DNA from 2 places in the Rhizobium sp. 11_C7_N12_5 genome. Region 2 is predicted to be linked to the other one. Evidence: riboswitches for the same ligand, from Rfam matches in the RefSeq annotation. Region 2 holds a riboswitch; the other holds the start of a gene.
What was found. Region 2 has a riboswitch for cobalamin ahead of AB8B29_RS28055 (ABC transporter substrate-binding protein). Riboswitches for the same ligand answer to the same signal wherever they lie in the genome.

Region 1 (3,605 bases), on a different contig from region 2:
AAGATGATGTCGGCCGGGCTGCGCGAGCAATTGACGAAGGTGATGTCCGACAACGGCGCCGTGTCGGCCATGTAGCGGGTCATGGCCATCATCGGGGTCACGCCGGACCCGGCTGACACGAAGAGATATTTCTCGCCGGGATGGCGGATATGGCTGAAATCGCCGAGGGGACCGAAAGCCTTGATGCGCATGCCGGGCTTGAGGTTCTCGAACATCCAGCGCGTGCCGATGCTGTCCTTCTGCGCCTTGACGGTCACGGCGACCGAAAAGGGCCGCGACGGTGTCGACGACAGCGTATAGGTGCGCATGACCGGCTCGGGCGCCGTCGGCAGCTCCAGCGTCACGAACTGGCCCGGCAGGTAACGGAACCAGTTGTCCTTGTCGGACCCGAATGTGAAGGTCATCACATCGGGCGCTTCCGGCGTGACCGAGAGGCATTCGAGCAGATGCTGCCTGTCGCTCCAGGGCTGCATCTGGTCGAGATGTCGATGACGGAGGGAGACGGTCATGTTCATGCTCAGGCAACCGCCGACAGCTTGGCCTGATCGCCCTGCAGCCGGTTGATCATGAAATTCGAGTACCACTCGACGAACTGCATGACGCCGCCTTCATGGATTTCCGAATAGGGACCGGGCTCGTAAGCAGGCGAGCGGATGCCGAAGGCATTTTCCTCGACGATGCGGCGGTCCTGATCGTTGGTCTCAGTCCAGACGTGAGTAAGCTCTTCGAGATCATAATCGACGCCTTCGACCGCATCCTTGTGCACCAGCCATTTGGTGGTGACGGCGGTTTCCTCGGCGTTGAGCGGAAGGACGCGGAAGGAAATCGCGTGATCGCCGAGCATGTGGTTCCAGGTCGTCGGGTAATGGAACAGCAGCATCGTACCGATGTTGTTGATCGTCACATCGGGCGAGAGCGGCCGCTTGACGGCATTCTGGCCGGACATGGTGTAGCTTTCGGCCCCTTCGATCAGCGGCATGCGTGCGGTGCGGAACTGTCCGTCCGGCGAGATCTTGAATTCGCTCGGCAGGCCGGCAGCTTCACAGCGCTTCCAATGAGCTGTGATCACGGGATCGCTCATTGCCCCCTGCACGCCGCTCACCGTCGGCGCTTCCGAAAAAGTGCGGCAGAGTTCGGGATGGTTGGCAGCGCAATGATAGCACTCGCGGTTGTTTTCCCAGACGAGCTTCCAGTTGCCCTTCTCGATGATGGTGCTCTGGAAGGCGACCTTGGCCTCGCTGAGGCGATGAGGGGCTATGTAGGGCTCGATCGTGGCGCGAACCGGCGCGAAGTCCGGCGCATTCTGCGCAAGGCAGATGAAGATATAGCCGCCGACGCTTTCGCAGTGAACCGATTTCAGCGAGTACTGGCTCTTGTCGAAATCCTCGGCCATCTGGCGGGCGAAGAGCAGCGAGCCGTCCAGCTCGTAGGTCCACTGGTGATAGGGGCAGACGAGCTTTGCCGACGAGCCGCGCTCGGTCGTGCAGACCCGCGAGCCGCGATGACGACAGCTATTGTGGAAGGCACGGATGACCTGATCGCGACCGCGAACGATGACGACGGGATAATCGCCGATCTGGACGGTGAAATAATTACCCGCGCGAGGCACTTCGCAATCATGGCCGATGAACAGCCAATCCCGATAATAGATCATCTCCATATCGAGCTTGAAGTAATCCGGGTCAGTATAGAAGGGCTGCTCCAGGCTGAAACCCTCACGGCGATTCTTCAATTGCCGCAGAACATTGCTGCTGATATCCATTTGCCTATCCTTGCGCAGTACCAAGAAACGGGCGAAGGACATGCACGGCCGGTGGGAACGGCCCAAAGCAATGTCCCGACCGCCCGCCGCGGTCAGTAAACCATATGTGCCCAAGGCTGGTTTCCGGGCTCTGGAGCGGCCCTGTCGCCAGGACCCCATGGCACCTTCCCAGGTCGACCCGACCCAGTGGCTTTATCCGCCATGCCTTACTCCACCACCGTTGCGGGGGCAGCGCCGGATTTTGACCGGCTTCCCAATTCTCCGCCTCCCTAGCAGACGGCACCTTGAGATTGATGACATCATAGCTCTCGGCCCCTTCAGCCGCTGCGCTACAATGCGACATCGGCTTCGAAATTGGCGACAGACGAAACGAGACGCCCGGACGGTTGCGCATAGCGGCAATATAGGAAGACAATTCAATCTCTTATGCATCGCCGTGGGATGCAGGAATAGTGATCCTCCCACCTCTCGCGAGCGACGCTTTATTCTGAATGCGACAGGTCCGCCGATGGCAGGCGATCAAAGGCGCGCGTGCGCCTGCGAAAGCGCCTGCAGCGCCGCCACCGCACGGCCGGCATCAACGGCCGGAACGAAGATATGATCGTGATAGTAGGCGGCGACGACATTGGCGCTGATGCCCTCATTTCCCAAGGCCGTGGCAAAGGCTGCGGTCAGGCCGACCGCCTCCAGCGAGGAATGGATATCGAGCGTGATCATCCGCATGGCGGGGGCCGTCGGAAGCCCTGCCTGCCGCGCTGCTTCCAGAGGAAGGATCAACGTCACTCCCTCCCTTTCCCGAAAGAGCCCGATCGGCTCCAGGTGAATATGATCGGCGAGCGCCGAAGCCGGCACGCTGCAATAGACGAACTCGCCCTCGGCAAGATTCGGCTTCATGTCCGCCAGCAGCAGCTTGAGATCGGTAATGCCGGGCATGATTCTGATCCTTTTCAACGATCCGCCAGCAAGAGCGCGCGCTTCAGCCCGGCTCAAGCTAGACGATCTATCATTCGGCATCCAGACCTCGATGGCGAGCCGGCATGGCAAAACTCAGATATTTCGATGCCAAGAAACCCGCCAACCCGGAGCCGGTACCGCCGGCGGCGGGGTATACGGAATTTCTCCGCACCGGCCGCATCAATCGCGACAAGACGCATTGGCTCGCCGAGGAGCGACGTTACCTCACGTTCGAGGAAGTGGCCGAACGCACGGCGAGCAAGCTGCGGAACGCCGGCGAGACAACCCATGGCCGTCTCAACAGCTTTCACCAGTCGATCCGCTTTCCGAAATTGATCTTCCATCACACCCTGCGGGATACGCCGCATCTCGGCTATTGCCACGTCACCGCGGCGCGAACGCAATTCGCGAAATATGAGGAGGTAAGCTGGGCCTTCTACATCGCCAATTTCTTTGCCCGCCTCGGCCAGAACGACAATTTCTTCGAAGACATCAGCCTGAAATATTCGCGAATGTATTTCGCCGTCGCCGTCCATCCGGACAAGGAAGCGTCGGAAAAGAAGCTGACGATCAATCGCGACATCCGGGGCAACGGAGTGCTCTTCCACACCCATGATCCGCAGACCGCCATCCGCAACGTCCTGCTGCTCGGCGCCCGCAACGAGCAGCTTCGCGACATCATTCGCCAGCTTTGATCATTGATCCGAAAACTTGAAAAGCATAAGAACGGCCTGAACTGCAAACGGGCAGGCCATGGCGCGACACATAGACATCCTTGAACATCCGCAAACGGCGATAGAGGTCGCCTCGGCAACGCTTGCCGAGGGGTTGCCGATCGGATTGCCGACGGAGACCGTCTATGGGCTTGCCGCCGATGCCACCAATCCGG
Region 2 (3,605 bases):
ACGCCGCACCGCAATGCCGAGCGAAGCCGCAGCATCGGTGCCAAAGACGAAGGCGTCCAGAACCCGGACATGTCCCATGCAGATTGCAAAGCCGACAATGGCAACCGGCCCCGAAAGATAGACATCCGGCCAGCGCACGCCGCTCAACGAGCCGAGCAGCCAGAACATGACACCCCTTGCCTGCTCGGCATTCGCCGATGTGGTGACGATATAGGAGGTGAGTGCATTGAAGAGCTGCGAGCCGGCGACGCCGCACAGGATAATCCGCTCGCTTGTGCCGCCGACGCCCGTAGCCAGGAGGCCGACGAAGAGAAAGGCCGCGATCGCGCCGAGGAAGGCCCCGCCCGAAAGGCCCAGGATTCCCGAGCCGAGACCGAGGATCATGACGCAGACCGCGCCGGTCGAGGCGCCTGCTGAAATGCCGAGCACATAGGGTTCGGCGAGCGGATTGCGCAGCATGGCCTGCAGGATCACGCCGCTCAGCGCCAATGAGGCGCCGGCGCTGGCGGCCACAAGCGCCCGGCTGAGCCTGTAGTCCCAGACGATACCCTGATGGATACGGCTCAACTCGAAATCCGTCCCCAGCAGCCGGTTCGCAACGGCCTTGGCTGTGGTGGCCAGCGGAATGGAAATCTCGCCGATCGACACGGCAAGGCTGATCATGAGCGCCAGAAGCACGATTGCGGCGATGGTGAGCGCCAATAGCGCCCACCGCTTCTGCCGTCTTGCGATCCCGCGCATTTATTGCGCCAGGCCGAAGGACTTGATGCCCTTGGCCAGGGTCTCGATGCCGTCGATGGTCCGGATGGTGGGATTCATCGACTGCGCGTCCATCATCACGAAGTGCTTGTTCTTGACTGCATCGAGCTGGCTCGTGACCGGGTCCTTCTCGAGGAAATCGAGCTTGACCTTGGGATCGTCGGCCGCGTAGCGCCGGCGATCCATCGTCGCGATGACGACCACGGCCGGATTGGCCTGCGCGATCGTCTCCCATCCAACCAGCGGCCATTCCTCCTCCGTCGTCACGACGTTCCTGGCGCCGAGTGTCTTGAGGATATACGCCGGCGCACTGTTCTTGCCGGCGATGAAGGCATCGCCGTTGACTTCCTTGCTCGAGAACCAGAACACGATCGGCAGGTTCTTGGCCTGTGCGCCGGCAATTGAAGCCACTGCTTCCGCCTGACGCTTCTTGAGGTCAGCGATCAGCGCATCGCCGCGATCCCCGACGTCGAAAATCCGCGCGAGTTCATCGATCTCCTGATAGATCAGGTCCATCGTGAAGAGTTCCTTGCGCACGCCGTCACCGCCGTCGGCATTGACCTTGGCAACGCAGTCGGTCGGCGCGATGTAGGTGTTGATGCCAAGCCCGGAGAACTGCTCGCGCTTGCCGACCGAACCTTGCGGACCGACATGCCATTCGAATTCGGCGGCAACGAGGTCCGGTTCCTTGCCGACAACCGCTTCGAAACTCGGGTCATTATCGGCAAGACGTGGGATCTTGCCGTTGGCTTCCGCATATTGTGGCAGAACAGGCCCGACCCAGACGGCCGTTCCGACGATCTTGTCGGCAAGGCCGAGCGACAGCAGGATCTCGGTCATGCCTTGACCGATAGACAGGATCCGAGCTGGAGCCTTTTTAAAGGTGACCTGCTGGCCGCAATTGTTGATGGTGAGGGGATACTGGGTCGCTGCAAAACCGGGAGCTGCGAAGCCGGCAAGGCCGAGCGCAAATGTAATGGTCGTCAGAAAATGGCGCATGAAAGATCTCGATAGGGATGAAAAACTGAGTGACGTCAGCGCAACAGCGCTCAGGCACACCGCAGCCGGTTGCGGAAATCCCAATCAAGAACGAAGAGTGCCGGGTAATATCGAAGGCTCAGGTCAATCATTCTCTGTCCCTTTCCGGGCATCCCCGCCCGGCTGATTGGATCGTGATTGACGGCAGGTCTCCTGGCTCGCGGATGTCTGACAATCATCTGCCTTCCCGCGCCGTTTCCGCGCAGTGGCATGGTCCGAAGACCCTGGGAGATGACCAGCAAGCTGGTCGCTCCGGGATGACCGGCAATCCGCTTACAGTTGCGGGGGCAGCCACGGTCTAGGTCCCCTTTGGGTCGCCCTCACCGTGTTCCCTATTAATCCCCGTAGAGTCTTCCTTGGGGAACCGTCGCATCCAGTTATGTCGGACGACCGCTCGCCGTCAAGCACATCCATCGACAAAAGCCGCGCAATGTTTCTTCTCTTCTCCACCTCGACGACGAGTTGCTCGACATTGAAGAACACGCTCGTCTCGTTGTATGAGAATGAAATGGATGCGTTCACATCCGGCGAAGTTCATTTATCGATCTGCATAATAGAATTCATATCTAAAACGCCCTGCGGGCCAATATATCGACATTATCACTGCTCACCAGACGGCGTGAGCCTAACCAAAATGATGGATGAAAATGCAACAGGGGACGTTTCCGGTCGAGCTGGCTGAATTGGCCGCGGCGTTGCAGGCAAAGTCGGGAATCTTCAAAGCCGATCAGGAGGCTTTGGCGCTCAGAGAAGAGGTCGAAAGCGCAGCAAGAATTTTCATATTTGACCACGAGACGCAGGCTGAGACTTTTACGAAAGCGTATGGAATTAAAAACGCTCTCAAATGCTGCCTAGCTTTGCTCTCCGCGAATATCGAACCGGTGAAATACGAAAACGTGCGCGACCTAGGCTGCGGCTCGGGCGTCTTCGGATTGACGTTCGCATTTCTCGCTACGAACCCGAGGCTGCACCTGACCTTCGTCGATCAATCGCCCTTACACTTGAACATCGCGCAAACGGTGCTGACGGATTCCGGTTGCGCCGGCGATTTCAGCTTTCTCAACCAGACCCTGCCTCCCGATTTGCCGTCGAATTCGGAGCTGGACCTCATATCCTATTGGTTTTGCGAAAACGGCCACGTGGCGAGCGATGCCAGTTTGATCGATCGCCTGATCGGTCGCGAAGCGATCATTGTAGACTACGAAAAGGTCATCTCGGGCATCGTCGACCATCTTCCAGAGCACCTTGTTGTAAAAGACCGCTGGTCGGTGGAATCGGACGTGCCCTTGCATATGAGGGACATCGTGGGAGATGAGAGCGTGAGGAGTTACGGGATCCACATCGTCAGGGCTTGATCCCACCAGCGGGCATTTCGATGCACAGGCAGGCTATTCGGATCAGTCGATCGAAACAAATCCGGCGTCTCGCAATATCTCCTGCCCCTGTCGCGACAGCTTCCTTTCCTGTCCCTTTGCCGGCACAGCGGCGCGAAAGCGGTTTCCTCCCACCGGCCGCTGCCGAGTTTCGCCGAACGAACCGCGATGCCGCAGAGCGGTTCGAGCTGGACGGCGATGTTGAGGGTCTGGTGCTGCAGGATGATGACGCGGTTCACGACATCCGGAATATGCACCTGACGGCCGATCTGATCGGTCACCACACGGTCAGCCCAGGCGGGCGTCGAGAACACTATGCTGCCGAGTGCAATAGCGATTTTCGCGACGGGGATCGGGCGATGGAGTCTGAGTATGGGATTCTCCTGGAAGAGGCCTAACCGCTAGCATTATATTTTTCCGCATATAACGGTATCG

Region 1: it holds a riboswitch for cobalamin, as region 2 does, so the genes downstream of both, AB8B29_RS02175 (aromatic ring-hydroxylating oxygenase subunit alpha) here and AB8B29_RS28055 (ABC transporter substrate-binding protein) in region 2, are expected to answer to the same signal.

What each region holds. Positions count from the first base shown of each region.
Region 1 covers NZ_JBPWPY010000001.1:460,110-463,714, reverse strand. Annotated here, with positions in the region: gene AB8B29_RS02180 (hybrid-cluster NAD(P)-dependent oxidoreductase) at 1-515, opposite strand, end outside; gene AB8B29_RS02175 (aromatic ring-hydroxylating oxygenase subunit alpha) at 518-1,762, opposite strand; cobalamin riboswitch at 1,860-2,064, opposite strand; gene AB8B29_RS02170 (ACT domain-containing protein) at 2,282-2,695, opposite strand; gene AB8B29_RS02165 (DUF6656 family protein) at 2,800-3,411, shown strand; gene AB8B29_RS02160 (L-threonylcarbamoyladenylate synthase) at 3,470-3,605, shown strand, end outside.
Region 2 covers NZ_JBPWPY010000002.1:1,912,111-1,915,715, forward strand. Annotated here, with positions in the region: gene AB8B29_RS28050 (FecCD family ABC transporter permease) at 1-741, opposite strand, end outside; gene AB8B29_RS28055 (ABC transporter substrate-binding protein) at 742-1,758, opposite strand; cobalamin riboswitch at 1,924-2,181, opposite strand; gene AB8B29_RS28060 (methyltransferase) at 2,445-3,152, shown strand; gene AB8B29_RS28065 (hypothetical protein) at 3,125-3,484, opposite strand.